2 regions of the Paenibacillus sp. FSL H3-0286 genome follow, and region 2 is predicted to be linked to the other one. Evidence: riboswitches for the same ligand, from Rfam matches in the RefSeq annotation. Region 2 holds a riboswitch; the other holds the start of a gene.
The links. Region 2 has a riboswitch for cyclic di-AMP ahead of MHB37_RS02665 (hypothetical protein). Riboswitches for the same ligand answer to the same signal wherever they lie in the genome.
Positions count from the first base shown of each region.

Region 1: linked by a shared signal. The riboswitch ahead of MHB37_RS00190 (3D domain-containing protein) and the one ahead of MHB37_RS02665 (hypothetical protein) in region 2 are both predicted to bind cyclic di-AMP.

Region 1 covers NZ_CP150285.1:38,429-46,509, forward strand. Annotated here, with positions in the region: gene rsmI (16S rRNA (cytidine(1402)-2'-O)-methyltransferase) at 1-489, shown strand, start outside; gene MHB37_RS00175 (AbrB/MazE/SpoVT family DNA-binding domain-containing protein) at 908-1,162, opposite strand; gene MHB37_RS00180 (HD domain-containing protein) at 1,458-2,741, shown strand; gene MHB37_RS00185 (TatD family hydrolase) at 2,793-3,563, shown strand; cyclic di-AMP (ydaO/yuaA leader) riboswitch at 3,762-3,991, shown strand; gene MHB37_RS00190 (3D domain-containing protein) at 4,277-5,443, shown strand; gene rnmV (ribonuclease M5) at 5,620-6,171, shown strand; gene rsmA (16S rRNA (adenine(1518)-N(6)/adenine(1519)-N(6))-dimethyltransferase RsmA) at 6,168-7,052, shown strand; gene yabG (sporulation peptidase YabG) at 7,217-8,081, shown strand, end outside.
Region 2 covers NZ_CP150285.1:600,957-609,037, reverse strand. Annotated here, with positions in the region: gene kdpC (potassium-transporting ATPase subunit KdpC) at 1-452, opposite strand, end outside; gene kdpB (potassium-transporting ATPase subunit KdpB) at 529-2,562, opposite strand; gene kdpA (potassium-transporting ATPase subunit KdpA) at 2,579-4,255, opposite strand; gene kdpF (K(+)-transporting ATPase subunit F) at 4,268-4,345, opposite strand; gene MHB37_RS02665 (hypothetical protein) at 4,472-4,888, opposite strand; cyclic di-AMP (ydaO/yuaA leader) riboswitch at 5,140-5,329, opposite strand; cyclic di-AMP (ydaO/yuaA leader) riboswitch at 5,749-5,913, shown strand; gene MHB37_RS02660 (hypothetical protein) at 5,982-6,536, shown strand; gene MHB37_RS02655 (hypothetical protein) at 6,551-7,072, shown strand; gene MHB37_RS02650 (hypothetical protein) at 7,114-7,566, shown strand; gene MHB37_RS02645 (hypothetical protein) at 8,031-8,081, opposite strand, start outside.

The DNA of each region.
Region 1 (8,081 bases), 560 kb from region 2:
GCTTCTGGTCTATCTACGAATACGTTCACCTTTATCGGCTTTCTTCCCCGAGAGCGTAAGGACATCCGAACAGTATTAAGTCCACTTCGTTCGGCTCAAGGCACTTTGTTGTTCTACGAATCTCCCCATCGCGTAGTTAAGACACTTGCTCATCTTCAAGAAGCATTCGGTAATCGCCAGATTGTGTTGGCACGTGAATTAACGAAAAGATATGAGGAGTTTCTACGCGGTTCGATTGAGGAATGTACACTATGGCTGGCTGAACATCCTCCGCTAGGCGAATATGTTATTGTCGTAGAAGGGGAGAGCAAGGAAGATGCAGAAATCGCAGAATCGGCGTGGTGGCGTCAGTTAAGCATTGAAGATCATGTAGCTCATTACGAAGCACAGGATGTACCACGGAAAGAGGCTATGAAAAAAGCGGCATCAGACCGGGGTGTAGCCAAACGGGATATTTATAATGCGTTGCTTGATAGAGCAGAAGAGTAAGTGTTATAGACGAATTCCTAGAATAACTAAGGATTTTCGGAGCCGTTTCGAGCTTGAGTGATTTATCTGTGGGTTAAATGTAATTTGTACAGTTATATTGAATTTTTTTATGTATTTGTTCGTTTAGTTGTACTTCATACAGTTATAAAGGTGGAAAGGATTGATTTCACGGAGATATAGGAAATATAAGTGTACAAAATACAATTAATTCGTTTAATGGTAAAAAGCATTTAAAATAACTGTAAGAAATACAACTAAGTATTACTAGTTCCGTCTTGAAGCACATTGCCCTTAGGGAGGGGATAACCAGGAGGGCAAACCCAGACATAAAAAATACCTCCCGCGGTCACGGGAGGTCAAGGAGATATGAAAAGGTTAGAATTAACAATTTGATTAGTTCTATTATATACTATTTAATTTAGTTTGTCACAGGGGTAGGGATGGAAGATATGCATTCATGACAAACTATTTTTCCTTTAAAGTAAGTTACGTTCTCAGCGTTGCCACAGAAAATGCAGGCAGGCTCATACTTTTTAAGCATAATCCGTTCGCCATCAACGTAAATTTCCAGTGCGTCCTTTTCGCCAATGCCAAGTGTACGGCGTAATTCAATAGGAATAACAACCCGTCCAAGTTCGTCTACTTTTCTTACAATTCCTGTTGATTTCATCATAACAATCGTTACTCCTCTCAATGTTCCAAAAACGTCATTATTCGACATTGTTCACTGTTTTATGATACTTATAATACCAACGATTCCCAAATCAGTCAACCTTTTTTCATAGGCTGAATAAGAAAATTTCCATAAGAACTTTGAATGTCCCTATAAAAATTAAGAATTACCCTGAAAGCATTTTGTCGATTTACCAAGACCAAAAATGATACTTTTCGACAAAGTACGACATAATTACTTATTATATACTGATATTAGTTAAAATCATATTAAATTATTAGAAGGAGTTGATCTCATGAAGCAGCCGCTCACGGAAGAAAAAGTTTTCAAGGATCCCGTTCATAATTATATTCACGTACAGGATACGATTATTTGGCGACTAATTAATACAAAAGAATTTCAGCGTTTACGCCGGATTCGCCAGTTAGGTACCTCATATCTCACTTTTCATGGTGCAGAGCATAGTCGTTTTTCTCATTCTTTAGGAGTATATGAAATTACACGCAGAATCATTTCGCAATTTGAGCGCAGCGGGTATAAGGATTGGATTCCTGAAGAAAGTTTGCTTACTTTGTGTGCGGCTTTGCTGCATGATTTAGGGCATGGTCCATTTTCACATTCTATAGAAGAAGCTTTTGAAATGAACCATGAGGATTGGACCTGCCGAATTATTTTGGAGGACACGGAGATCACCGAAATATTGCGTGATGTGGAGGAAGATTTTCCTCGTAAAGTAGCCTCAGTTATCTCTAAGACATATCAGCATGAAATTGTTGTCAATTTGGTTTCCAGTCCGCTGGATGCTGATCGTATGGATTATTTGCTGCGTGATGCGTACTATACAGGTGTAAACTATGGAACCATCGACATTGATCGGATTTTGAGAATGCTTCGTCCTTATAATGGGCGGATTGTAGTAAAAGAATCAGGTATGCATGCCATTGAAGATTATTTAATGTCGCGTTATCAAATGTACTGGCAGGTATATTTTCATCCGGTGACGCGCAGCTCTGAAATTATTTTGCGTCAAATCTTCCGTAGAGCTAAAGAATTGTTCCAAGAGGAGTACAAATTTCGCTTTATGATCGCTCCGCTAGAAGATCTCTTTCGAGGAGAAGTAACAGTGAAGCAATATTTAATGCTTGATGAGGCACTGGTACAGACTGCTTTTATGCAATGGACACTTGAAGAAGATGAGTTATTAAGCGACTTGTGTACCCGTTTTATTCATCGTAAACTGTATAAATATGTAGAGATCGAGAATTTGGATACAGATATGATTACGGAAATCCGCAGCAGTTTTGCGGGAGCGGGACTTAACCCAGAATATGACTTAGAGATTGATTATCCGACAGATTTGCCTTATGATGTGTTCCGTCCAGGAGCAGCCTTCGACAATAATCAAATTTTACTGCTTGATCGCAATGAGCAATTGCGGGAAATTTCAGAGGTATCGGATATTGTGCGCTCAATAAGCGGAATTCATCGTGGCAGATATCACCTATATTTCCCACAGGATAAGCTGAAAAAAGCCCTTACACGGTTGCCCTCTTCTGTAGCAGAGATTTTTGCAAAATAATACAAATATTTATGGAACTATTGATAAAAACAACAAGGAGTGAGCTTTAAAATGTATCTGTTCGACACACATACACATTTAGATGCGCCTCAATTCGACGAGGATCGCGAGGAAGTTATAGCTCGTGCAGTAGAGGCCGGAGTTAGCAAGATGATCAATATTGGATTTAATCGGGAAACGATCCCTTCAACGATGAAGCTGGCTGAATCTTATGATTATATTTATGCAGCGGTGGGCTGGCATCCACAGGATGCGATTGATATGAAAGAGGGGGACCTCGATTGGATCGCCTCTCTTTGCAGCCATGAGAAAGTGGTGGCCATCGGAGAGATTGGGTTGGATTATTATTGGGATACCTCTCCCAAGGATGTGCAGCAGGAGGTCTTCCGCAAACAAATTGGACTAGCCCGTGAACTAAAAATGCCAATCTGTATACATGACCGTGATGCCCATGAAGATGTCGTACGGATTTTACGGGAGGAAAAAGCAAATGAAATTGGTGGCGTAATGCATTCTTTCTCAGGCAGCTGGGAAACCGCAAAAATGTGTCTAGACCTAGGATTTCATTTGTCATTTGGAGGACCGATCACGTTCAAAAATGCCAGAGTGCCTAAAGAGGTGCTTGCACAGACGCCATTGGACAGATTATTGATCGAAACAGACGCTCCATATTTGACTCCACACCCCTTCCGAGGCAAGCGAAATGAGAGTGCTCATGTGAAGTTAGTAGCAGAGGCTGCGGCTGAAATTAAAGGGTTAACATGGGAAGAATTGGCTAAAATTACGTATGCGAACGCACTGGAACGATTTGGGATTGTCTGAAAACAGGAGTAAAACGGGTGAAAAATAGAGAATGGCCGATATATTAAACTTTTTTAATATAAAAACGGCTGATTATTACAATATTTTAACCATATATTTGCGTAAACGTGGTTGAATCGTCCTTTACAACATGCATCAAAACAGGATATCATCTTTTCAGTGATGTGAGCTGTTGTTATTGTGACAGCCATTGATTCATGGATCGTCTCGCTGAGTCTCCGTATGGAGAACGGGGGAACCAATATTGAACTGCCGCATGCCTGTATCTTGAATACGACTAGGAATTGCCGCAGAACAATATTTGATTTCTTCACGTGGTCTTTGGGGTGAATTTAAGGGCAACCGCCGTGAGCGGGTGACCTGAAATAGGGCGTCTCTCTTTCGTCCGAACCCGACAGCTAACCCCGTAAGCGCAAGTAAGAGAGGCAACCTCGTGCACAAACATTCCCGCGTATTCTGACATCGGAGAAGCCACGAAAGAGTCCTCAAGAGAACTCTTTTTAGGCTTCTTTATTTTTGAATAAACTGAATGTTGCCCGCATACTGTTATATAACAGGTGTGGGAGTAGCTGTGCCGAGCAGGCGATCCATGAGCAGGAGACGCTAAGTTAATACGTGCGTATCCTGTGACAATCTCAAATAGTTTCGTCAAAGAAATTCAGTCCTCATGATATACAAATTGACGACGAGGCTATGTAAGGAGGATGGAGAGAATGGGCTTATTCCAACCAGAGGTATCCCATGATTCGCAGTCATCCAGCAGGTCTTTCGCATTACGGTGGGAGCAAGTAAATACTCGCGTACTTTTACTTGCAGGTGTGATTTCAATCGCAATCGCGCTGTTAATTCTGCTGTACGTACACGGTCAAAGTAATAAACAATTAGTTTTAGTAATAGACGGGCAAACACAGACACTTGAAACGCGAGAAGCACTTCTTGGTGATGTGTTGGAGAAAGAGCAAATTTCGCTGCAGCCGCATGATGAATTATCTTTAGGTCTGAGTGATGAAATAAAAGACGGTGACCGTGTCGTTATCAATCGTGCGCAGAAATTTAGCCTTACTGCGGACGGAGCAACAAAAACGTTATATACGACCGAAGACACTATCGGTCAAGCGATTGACAAACTGGGTATCAACCTAGAAGGCTATGATAAGATTTTTCCTTCGTTAGACACCACCATCTCTGCTGACATGGAGATTAAGATCGTTCGTATCAACAAGCAAACGGTACAGCGAACAACTAACTTACCTTTCCGTGTTATTAAGACAGCAGATCCCTCCCTTACTGTGGGAACAGTTAGAGTGGCACAGGCAGGCAAACCAGGCGTCATGGTTCAGCATATTGAAAAGATCTATCAAGACGGAGAACTGGCCTCTATGCGCATGATCGGCAAGGAAGTACAAACGGTAACAAAAGATAAGATCATTGCCGTTGGTACTAAAGCACTTCCTAAGCCTACTGTAGTTGCTAAAGCTACAACAACTTCCAAATCAAGCACTACCTCCAAAACGACTAAAGTTAGCGCTAAGACTAAGAACGTCACAAGCAAGGCTGGCGTAGACTTTGAGTACAAGAAGATGATTAAGAACGTCTCCATGACAGCTTATTCGTCAGAAGAGCCAGGGATAGGTACTAAAACTGCCTCCGGAACACGCGTAACGGAAGGTCGTACAATTGCAGTAGATCCGAATGTAATTCCTATTGGCTGGTGGGTTTATATCGATGGGCTTGGATTCCGCCGTGCAGAGGATACTGGCGGTGCCATTAAAGGCAATAAAGTGGATGTCTATTATGATTCCCTGAGCCATGCTCGTAATTTCGGCCGTAAATCACGTACCGTTTATGTGATTGGACCTGTGAAACCAGAGCTTAACTAGAACTGAAGCTTTTGCAAAAAATCCTTTGATAAGCTATAGTGATGATAACCGTTAAGGAACGCTGGATGATCATTTCGTTGATCGCAGAGCAACCGCTCATCACTTATACATTCTTTAACCAAAAGAAGAGGAGCGAATCCTCTTCTTTTTGCTTTTTTTGGAAGGAGTCAAGAAATATGATTAAGGAATTAATCGTCGTTGAAGGCAAAAGCGATACCGTAGCCATTAAGCGTGCTGTAGAAGCGGATACCATTGAGACAGGCGGCTCTGCTGTAAACCGGACTGTAATTGCTAAGATCGCGCTTGCTATGGAACGTAGAGGGGTTATTATTCTTACGGACCCGGACCATGCTGGGGAGCGAATTCGTAAAATCGTTTCAGCGAAGGTGCCGGGCTGCAAGCATGCTTTTATTCCAGAGAAGGACGCAACTCGAAAAGGGGATATCGGTGTAGAGAATGCATCGCCAGAGGCGATTCGTCATGCGCTGCGTAATGTACATACCTCTTTTGAAGGAGCACCTGCTTTGATTGGTATTGATGATCTTATGGCCGCTGGAATGCTTGTACACCCTCGGGCTGCTGAAAGACGTATGGCGCTTGGTAATTTGCTTGGAATCGGATATTGTAACGGCAAACAGCTGTACAAGCGGCTGGCGATGTTTGGGATTACGCGGGAGGAATTTGCCGGGGCTCTCGCCCAAATTGATCAGGGAGGCATTACTTCATGAGTGGTAGAGAGGAAATTTCGACTCCAAAACGGACCAAAGAGATTATTCAACGTTATGGATTCAAGTTCAAGAAAAGCCTGGGACAGAATTTTTTGATTGATCAAAATATTTTGGACAAGATTGTAGACGCTGCTGGACTAGATAGCGATTCTGGGGCGCTGGAGATCGGGCCGGGAATTGGAGCGCTGACGGAGCGTCTGGCACTAACAGCGGGTGCTGTAACTGCCGTAGAGATTGACCGTAGACTGATTCCAATATTAAAAGACGTACTTTCCCCCTATCCCCATGTTAAGGTTCGTAACGATGATGTCCTCAATGTGAACTTGCAGGAAATGTTCAAGGAAGATTTCACCACTGTGAACAAGGTCAGTGTGGTTGCTAACCTGCCTTATTATGTGACTACTCCGATTCTGATGAAGCTGCTCGAAGAGAAGCTTCCCCTTGATAACATCGTTGTAATGATTCAGAAGGAGGTTGCGGAGCGTATGGCTGCATCTCCAGGTGGAAAGGAATACGGAAGTCTTAGCATTGCCGTTCAGTACTACAGCGAGCCTGAGCTCGTCTGTATCGTGCCACGTACGGTATTCATCCCTCAACCTAATGTGGAGTCTGCTGTTATCCGTCTGAAGGTTAGAGAGCATCCTCCGGTAAAGGTGGAGAGTGAGAAGCATTTCTTTGAAGTGGTTCACGCTTCTTTCACACAGCGCCGCAAGACGATTGCTAACAATCTGAAGGCTCGTTACTTCCCTGAACAAGGACGTGAGCAGCTGGAGGCATTACTCGCAGAAGCGGGTATTGAACCGACCCGTCGCGGAGAAACACTCAGTCTTGAAGAATACGCCCGCTTAAGCGGTGTTTTGCTAGCCGCTGGAATTGAATAAGCAATAGGAAACGGTTGTTGTCTTAAGGACGACAACCGTTTCTCGTAGAAATATAAGGATGTTATTCTGGTGGAGCATTATACATTCTTATATTTTAAAAATATGTTGAGTTATGAACCAACTGAGGCCTTTGCCCATACGATGGGGTAGAGGTGGTGGTTGTAATGAATTTAGGAGACTTGGTCGTTCGCAAATCTTATGGCGGTGATTTAACATTTCGTGTAGATAATATTGTGCAGGATAGAGCCGTCATTAAAGGCACAGATTTCCGCCTGTTGGCGGATTCTCCTCTGGATGACCTGGTTCAAGTGCCTCCTACCCGAATAACGGAACGGGGACAGCAAGCACAGATCAAAGCGAAGGAATCACTGACACAGCTGCGGAAGGACCGTCAGGAGCAAAGTCAGCGGAGCGGGGGAACCCTAACAGAGGGGACATGGGCTCCACCGTCCAAGGAAGCTCCTTATTTTGAAGTGCCAGGTAAAGTACTGCATCTGGATGGCGATCCGGCATATTTGAATAAGAGCCTTAGCTTATACGAGCAGCTGCGGATTCCCGCTGAAGGGCATCATGTTCATGAATCTGCAATGGCTGATACGTTATACCGGCTGTTGCCCCGTGTACGCCCAGATATTGTAGTGATCACTGGTCATGATGGGGTACTGAAGCAACAGCATACTTACGATCTGTATAGTCTGAATAGCTATAAAAATTCGCAAAACTTTATAGCTGCTATTAGGGTAGCTAGGGAGTATGAGCGGAATTTTGATGCGTTGACTATTGTTGCCGGTGCTTGTCAATCTCATTTCGAGGCCTTACTTGGAGCTGGAGCTAATTTTGCCAGTTCACCTGGTCGAATTTTGATCCATGCTCTGGATCCCGTGTATGTAGCAGCAAAATCATCCTTTACTTCCATCAGGGATACTGTAAATCTTAGCGATGTTCTGAATAATACCATCAGCGGCAATCAGGGTATTGGTGGTGTTGAGACCCGTGGCAGCTTCCGCATCGGAATGCCGCGACTGCAGA
Region 2 (8,081 bases):
AAATTACTGATCCGGGGAATCTGCACGATTGCTGACGCAGGAGTGATATGCGGATCAAGACCTGAACCTGAGTTGGTTACTAAATCAACCGGCAGCTTGTTTACAGGCACATCCGGATTATCCAGCTGCCACTGTGTAATGGAATCCTTCGTCCGCTGCAGCATATCCAGGTTGGATGGGCCGTAGTTATTGGAGCCTGAAGCTTCCGCTTTATAATCAATGCTGGATACACGGCCATGGAATAATGCCGGGTCCGTAAAGCTTTGCCCGATGAGTTCTGAGCCCACAACTACTCCAGCGTCATTCTTCAGCTGACTGCCGTTTGCTTGCGATGGCATCAGAACTTGAGCAATCGCTGTAGTAGTCAGAGGATAAATCACTCCGCAAAGAACAACAAACACTAGACATAGCCGTAATATAATAAAGAAATTAGCACCCTTCGATGATGACAACTGTTCTTCAGCGTCCGCAATCGATTTTCTGTTATTCACGATGCTTTCACCCTTTCAATGATTAGTCAATCCGTTGTTATATCCATACACTTACGAGCAAATCAATAAGTTTGATGCCCGCAAAAGGAACGACTACTCCACCTAAACCATAGATAAAAATATTACGTCCCAGCAGCTTCGTAGAACTCATCGCTTTATACGAGACACCTTTCATAGCCAATGGGATCAGCAGCGGAATAATAATCGCATTAAATATTAATGCAGATATAATTGCCGAGCTAGGTGAACCCAATCCCATGACATTCAGGGCTTCCATTTCAGGAATAGCGAGCATGAACATTGCCGGAATAATTGCGAAGTATTTAGCGATATCATTCGCAATACTGAACGTTGTCAACGCGCCCCGCGTCATCAGTAGCTGTTTACCAATAGCTACAACCTCAATGATCTTCGAGGGATCGGAGTCCAGATCAACCATGTTTGCTGCTTCCTTAGCGGCTGTAGTCCCACTGTTCATCGCTAAGCCCACATCAGCTTGGGCAAGGGCAGGTGCGTCATTCGTACCATCACCAGTCATTGCCACCAGCTTGCCTTCGTTCTGCTCACGGCGGATAACCGCTATTTTATCCTCAGGTGTACTCTCTGCAATAAAATCATCTACCCCTGCTTCACGGGCAATAGTAGCTGCGGTCAGCGGATTGTCCCCTGTACACATGATAGTCTTGATTCCCATTTTTCGCAGCTCATCAAACCGCTCTTTCATCCCTGGCTTAACCGTATCCTTTAAGTAAATAAGTCCATAAATCCGGTTGTCTACCGCAACAGCAAGCGGGGTCCCCCCCATCCGAGCGATAGCATCGGAATTACTGTCGAGGTTCGCGGGAATGACTCCGCCCTTCGACTGTACCCATTTCTTCACGGAATCGACTGCCCCTTTACGAACAGATCGTCCATCAAGTAGATCTATACCACTCATCCGGGTCTCAGCCTTAAACTCTACGAACTCTCCGCCTTCAGCAAGTTTGCTGTCATAGCTGCGCTCCAGCTTCTTAGCCAGCTCAATAACCGAACGTCCTTCCGGAGTCTCATCCTTTAGCGAACTAATAGCTGCCCAAGCCGTAAGCTCAGCTTCCGTTTCATCTCCAACAGGCACAAAATCACTCGCCATCCGGTTTCCGAAAGTAATCGTACCTGTCTTATCTAGAATCATTGTATTAATGTCGCCGGCAGCTTCAACGGCCTTCCCTGACATAGCAAGGACATTAAACTGTGTGACGCGGTCCATCCCTGCTATCCCGATAGCGGAGAGCAGTCCCCCGATTGTGGTCGGGATCAGACAGACCAGCAAGGCGATCATAACAGGAATATCTAGATCAACGCCCAGATAAGTCGCAATTGGCCGCAAGGTCACTACTACAATCAGGAAAATCAACGTCAGACTGATCAAGAGTGTATTTAGTGCAATTTCATTGGGTGTCTTTTGACGTTTCGCCCCTTCAACGAGGGAGATCATCCGATCCAGGAATGACTCACCGGGATCACTGGTAATTTTGACTTTAATCTCATCACTGACTACCCGGGTGCCGCCTGTGACTGAGCCAAAATCTCCGCCGGCTTCCTTAATAACAGGTGCAGATTCACCTGTAATTGCAGATTCATCTACGGAGGCCAGCCCTTCAATTACTTCACCATCGCCAGGGATAAGTTCTCCCTGACTGACGATGACAATATCTCCTTTACGAAGCTCGGAAGAAGAAACGGTCTTCACAGACCCTCCAACGAGTTTGTTAGCTGTGATATCCTGTTTCGTTTTCTTGAGTGAATCCGCCTGGGCTTTCCCGCGGCCTTCAGCCAGCGCTTCAGCGAAGTTGGCAAACAGCACTGTGAATAGCAGAATGAACAACACTGTGATATTGAAGCCTACCGATTTCTCTGCATTAAAATATCCGGGGGCCAGTACCATAAGCAATACAATAATCGTACCGATTTCGACTACGAACATGACCGGATTTTTAATTAACGTCACCGGGTTAAGCTTAATAAAGCTATCCTTTACAGCGCTTAGGAGTATGGGTCCCGTCAGCAGCTTTTTTCTTTTTACAGTACTCATCTTGTTCTCCCTCTTCCTACCGTAAGGTCAAATATTCTGCAATCGGGCCGAGCACAATGACTGGCAGAAACGTCAGAGCCCCGATAATTACAACGGTACCAATCAGAATTCCGGTGAACAGACCATTGTCTGTGCGGAATGTGCCAATCGTCTCAGGAACTGGCTTCTTCTGGATCAGTGAGCCTGCAACTGCCAGCATCGCGATTATAGAGACATAACGGCCAAGCAGCATTACGATCCCGGTTGTAACATTCCAAAAGGTGGTGTTGTCCGCAAGCCCTTCAAATCCTGAACCATTGTTCGCGGCAGAAGAGACATATTCATATAACACTTGGCTAAGTCCATGGAATCCGGGATTCGTGATGGCACCGTTGCCCAAGTCCGTTAAGAACGCACCTGCTGTTGGTACAAGGATAATGAACGGATGCACAAGGATAGCAATCGCAATTAGCTTCATCTCCTTGGCTTCTATCTTTCGCCCGAGAAACTCTGGTGTTCTGCCAACCATTAGTCCACATAAGAAGACACCCATGATGGCATACATCAGCATATTGATTAGTCCGACACCTTTTCCCCCGAAGACGTTGTTGAGCATCATTAGGGCCAGAGGGGTAATGCCACCCAGCGGTGTCAGCGTATCATGCATATTGTTAACACTACCTGTCGTAGCTGCCGTTGTTACCGAAGTGAACAGCGAAGATTGCGGGATACCAAAACGTACCTCTTTACCTTCCATGCTGCCTTGCGAAGACTCGATCCCCAGCGCATTGATAGCTGGATTGCCTTTGGTTTCCGCATAATAATTCAATCCCAGCAGTAGTACGAACAAGGTCATCATTGCTGTGAAAATCACCCAGCCCTGACGTTTGTTCTTAGCGAACAATCCGTACATATATGGCAGAGAGGCTGGCAGCATCCACATAGAGAGAATCTCCAGAACGTTCGTAAGTGGATTAGGGTTCTCAAAAGGATGCGCTGAATTGGCTCCGAAGAAGCCGCCACCATTCGTACCTAAGTGTTTAATTGATTCCAAAGAAGCGACTGGACCGATAGCGATTTGTTGCGTCTGCCCTTCGAGTGTAGTGACCTCAAGCGATGGCTTGAGCGTTTGTGGCACATGCAATCCTACCAGCACCAATGAAACTAGCAGAGCTAATGGAATGAATACACGAATATGTGCTTTTACGAAGTCCTCGAAAAAGTTCCCGACTGATTTCTGTCCTGTAATCCCTCTGACAAAAGCAACCGCAACAGAAAATCCGCTCGCTGCAGACGTGAACATCATCATCGTGATGACTGCCATTTGTGAAAAATACGATAGTCCCGTCTCCCCGCTATAATGCTGCAGGTTCGTATTGGTCATAAAGCTGATCACCGTATTGAATGAAAGCGTCTGTTCCATATCGGCAATTCCATTCGGGTTCAGCGGCAATCCCCGCTGTAATCTTAGAAAAATATAACTGAAAGCAACCAGTACGATATTAGTTAAAACAAAGCTGAGTGCATACTTCTTCCAGGACATTCCGTCCCGTTTTTTCAGGCCGATCAGCTTATAAATACCTTTCTCTGTGCCTGCAAACCAGCGATCCGTACGATTCGGTTCGTTAGAAAATACATGATATAAATACGTTCCCATCGGCTTGACCAGCAAGATGAGAATTACAATTACGACGACTATTTGCAAAATGCCCATGAATGCCCCTCCTTAAAATTTCTCAGGATGAATCAACGCGTAAACCAGATATATAAACAACAGTAGGGTAACAGCGATTACTAGAATCACAGCTTATCCCTCCCCGTATCCTCAACTACACCTGCGCACCAGCGCATAAAGCCATAAAATAACCCGTAAATTACAGCTAACGAAGCCACCATATACAGATCCATCATATCTTCCGCACTCCTTCCATTATCCTTGATGAGGTGATCTATCGATTAGAAAATCAGCATCACCACTATGGGAATAGATTACATAGCTCGCACCAAGTCTTTTATAGACCAATCTAGGATTTATTGAACTTGTAATCACAAAAATCGGCTGTGTCGTCCAGGTACGGCACATCTGAATATAGCGGCAGCAAAGCGGAAAGCTGCTCTCAAACAGATATACCCTGCCTACCGGGAACGATGGGCGAAACCAAGTGCTCTGATGGCGGGTATCCACTAGAATAACCTGCTCAATCCCGAGCTCCTCAAGTAAAGCTTTCTCAGCCACATTGTTGGTTAATCCCGCCATCTTAATACCCCTGAACTTCAGAAGTTTAATGAAATGTTCTCCCGCCTTTGTAGGCGCACATACAAGCACATATTCATTCTGATCCGTCATCTTTTTTTCTCCTCCTGCTCATTTACAACAAGGAGGCAACGAAAATCTCCGAAAGGATGTTGACCTATCGTCATTTTCGGGCACAACCTAAAGCTCGGTTGTGTCACGTCATTAGACGCTGCCTTACAAATACCGCTAATGATGAATTTAGCGACCTCTTAGGGGAGGCCTCCATAAATGCTTTGCTTCTAAGAGCACAGCAAAAAGCCACAAAGGATCTCCTCTGTGGCTCGCTAGCGGTCACATTGCACTCATCCTCTCTCCATACGCTTACGAGGTTAGCTGTCGGATTCGGGCGGTGAGAGTCGCCCTACCTGTATAGATGCGAGCTCACTCACACCCTCTACAGGATTCACCCCATAATCGGCTTCCGACTCTCACATCGGCTGCCGATTGTTGGTTCCCCCGCTTTCCTTACCGGAAATTAAGCGGATCAAATATTCGATTGTCGTTGAAACAGGAGTAATCATACTCTTATGCACGAAGACTTGTAAAACCTGAATGATGCCAAAATAATGCAAATTAAAAACTATTTTCCCATTAGATAGCGCTTACTTGATATCTAATCTCTCTATATCTCTTGTTTACTCGAGTTTGGAGCGTTTAATCGCTATCTATAACCCATGTGATTTTATTCACCTTTTTAGAGCGAAAATACTGCAAATTCCCATTATAGGTAGAAACGCAAGAAGCTGAGGCTGAGCGAGAAAGAGGCGCGATAACACGCCATAAATACCTATTTACCTCGTTTTTCAGTCGTAGTCGGCAGGATATGGTTAAAATTGCTCTAAAAGAACATTTTCCGTTTTTTACAGAAAATCTTGAAAAGAGTATGATTCGGGTTGAATCTAATTCATGAAAAACAATCAACGCTGAGTTCCTGCATTCGCAGGGAACGGGGGAACCATCAGGCCACCTGGCCTACTTGGGGTGAATCCAAAGGAGACTGCATAAGTCTCAATAGGTAGGGCGACTCTCACCGTCCGAATCCGACAGCTAACCTCGTAAGCGTAAAGAGAGAGACCCTTGATCCGCCACGCTTTGGCCCAGGTATATCTGCCTGTAATCCAAAACCGCAGCAGAGGTCCTCCTCTTGCTGCGGTTTTTGCGTTACCTGAGCTTATTAGGTGATAGCACGCTGGATGGGGTGAATGTTTTGAAGCACTATTATTTAGGGATACATCAAGGGCTGCTTGAGCCGATAAGTCTAAATTACGTTTGTTTCGGGGCCTTGTGGTTCGAAGAACATAATCACAGGTACATTGTAGGCTATGCATTTGGCCAGAACCAGATCCAAGCCCTTCGCCAGTTCAGCACACCTTCTTCTTGTAAAGACTGTTTAGACTCTAAGATTGTATATGAGATATATAAAAAAATTCGAGAACAACAGCAGCAGCAGGATTGGTCATCACACCAAAAACTCCCGTGGTTTACAGCCTTCAAGGAGCCTTGGAAAGATGTAAGCGCCGGTTGGTATGTCTTGAGATCCCGCAGCACCTTTCCCTTACATCTATCTGTTATACGGAAAGAGAAGTTCCGACTATGGCTAGAGCATACCGCAGTCTGTGAGAATAAAATGGAAATGCTCGCTTGTGTAGAAAAGGCTAGTGTCACTCATCATGTAGACTTAAAGCTTTTGGAAATCTAAGGAGGAACCCTACTATGGACCAGCGCAGACTATCCCGCATTGAAGTATTTGTATTGGATGAACCCGAGCCTATCCACTATGGAATGGAAGGGGCTGAAGGCTGCCGTTATGGTATTCTAAAACTCACCTGTAAGGGAGGTTGCAGCTGGGGGGCTTGTCTGATCTCTGCCAACACCAAAAATTTCGATCTCATTAAATGGAGTTCTTTTTTACGGGCTATCTGTCATTGCCGTCTTGAGGAAGCGCTGGATAAGGTCCGCCGCGAAGGTTCAGATTGGGAGCAGGTTAAGCTTGAGCTAGTTCAGGGTGCTTTGCAGGATTTAAAGGCCAAGCTCCAGGGTAAATCCTTGGCAGGGCATATTCAGCAAGGGCGTCTGTACAGTGTTGCAGCAGGGGGGAGCAATTCCAGAAGTGAACGGCTCTACTACAAACCTTCCAAAGCTTTATCCAGTACCTCCCAGCAGAAACACAGTTGCCCGGAACCAGACACCGCTGATCTCATCAATAAATCAATCTCTTACTTTTCTATATTATAGATTCAAGCAAATCTCTCATTCTGAAAGGATCGTGTTTCACCATGCCTGACCCCTTACCTCCCGAGTCCACCTACAGTACTAAATTTGCAGAGTGTGTCCAAAAGTATACTAATGAAGTCTACGTACTTAGTTCCATGTTGTTAGAACAATCTAATGAGGCGGACAAGGTTACTATACGCACCTTCACAGAGCTTCATAAAATATATCGTCAGGATGAATTCGATCCTCAGTTATTCTCTATCCACGCTTACCGCACTTGTATTCGCCAGTGTGCTGATTCTTTTGCCCGGCGCTCGCTTCTATCGGCTAAGGCATTACCTTGGGAGGAACAGCTTGTGAAGGTATTGTGGTACGGCTTAAAGCTGCCTCTTTCTCAAATAAGCATTATTCTGCAAAAAAGTGTTCCTGCATTGAAAGCACAGCTTAGAGCTGTACGGGAGCAGATGACCGCCCAAGCGGATGTACTAACGAGCGCAAATCTTTCTATAATTTAGTCTCTGACTAGAATTCAAACGATCTTTGAGCGCATGAAGCATCTAACGGACTCAGGAGCCTTTAATTGAAGCTTTTCCACAAATATGGCCGGCGTTCGGACTCCAGTAAAAATCTCGAGCGATGAGCGTCTTGGATCGTCTTAAAGCAAGCCCTAATCATCTTCCACCAAGACAAGGCTTACGGACCCAGATGACGTTACTTGCACGTTTATCGCCTTTTGAGCATAGTATCGGACTCCAGTGCAACTATTTGGTTAAAAGAGCTACTAATTCACCATTTTTCATGCCAATAGCGACTATAGTGTCCGATATCTTGCTAAATCTCGATGATTGTTGCATTTAAGTGCTGCTGGGTCCGTTAGCTATATCAGCTCGTATACAAAGAGATTGCCAACTCAAAAACGGGGATATCCCAACAACCATAAATGGCTGTTAGGATACCCCCGAAAATTCAGTTCCTACTATTACACTTTACTCTTACGCGCCTTACCGTACATCCACAATCCTGCCAACAT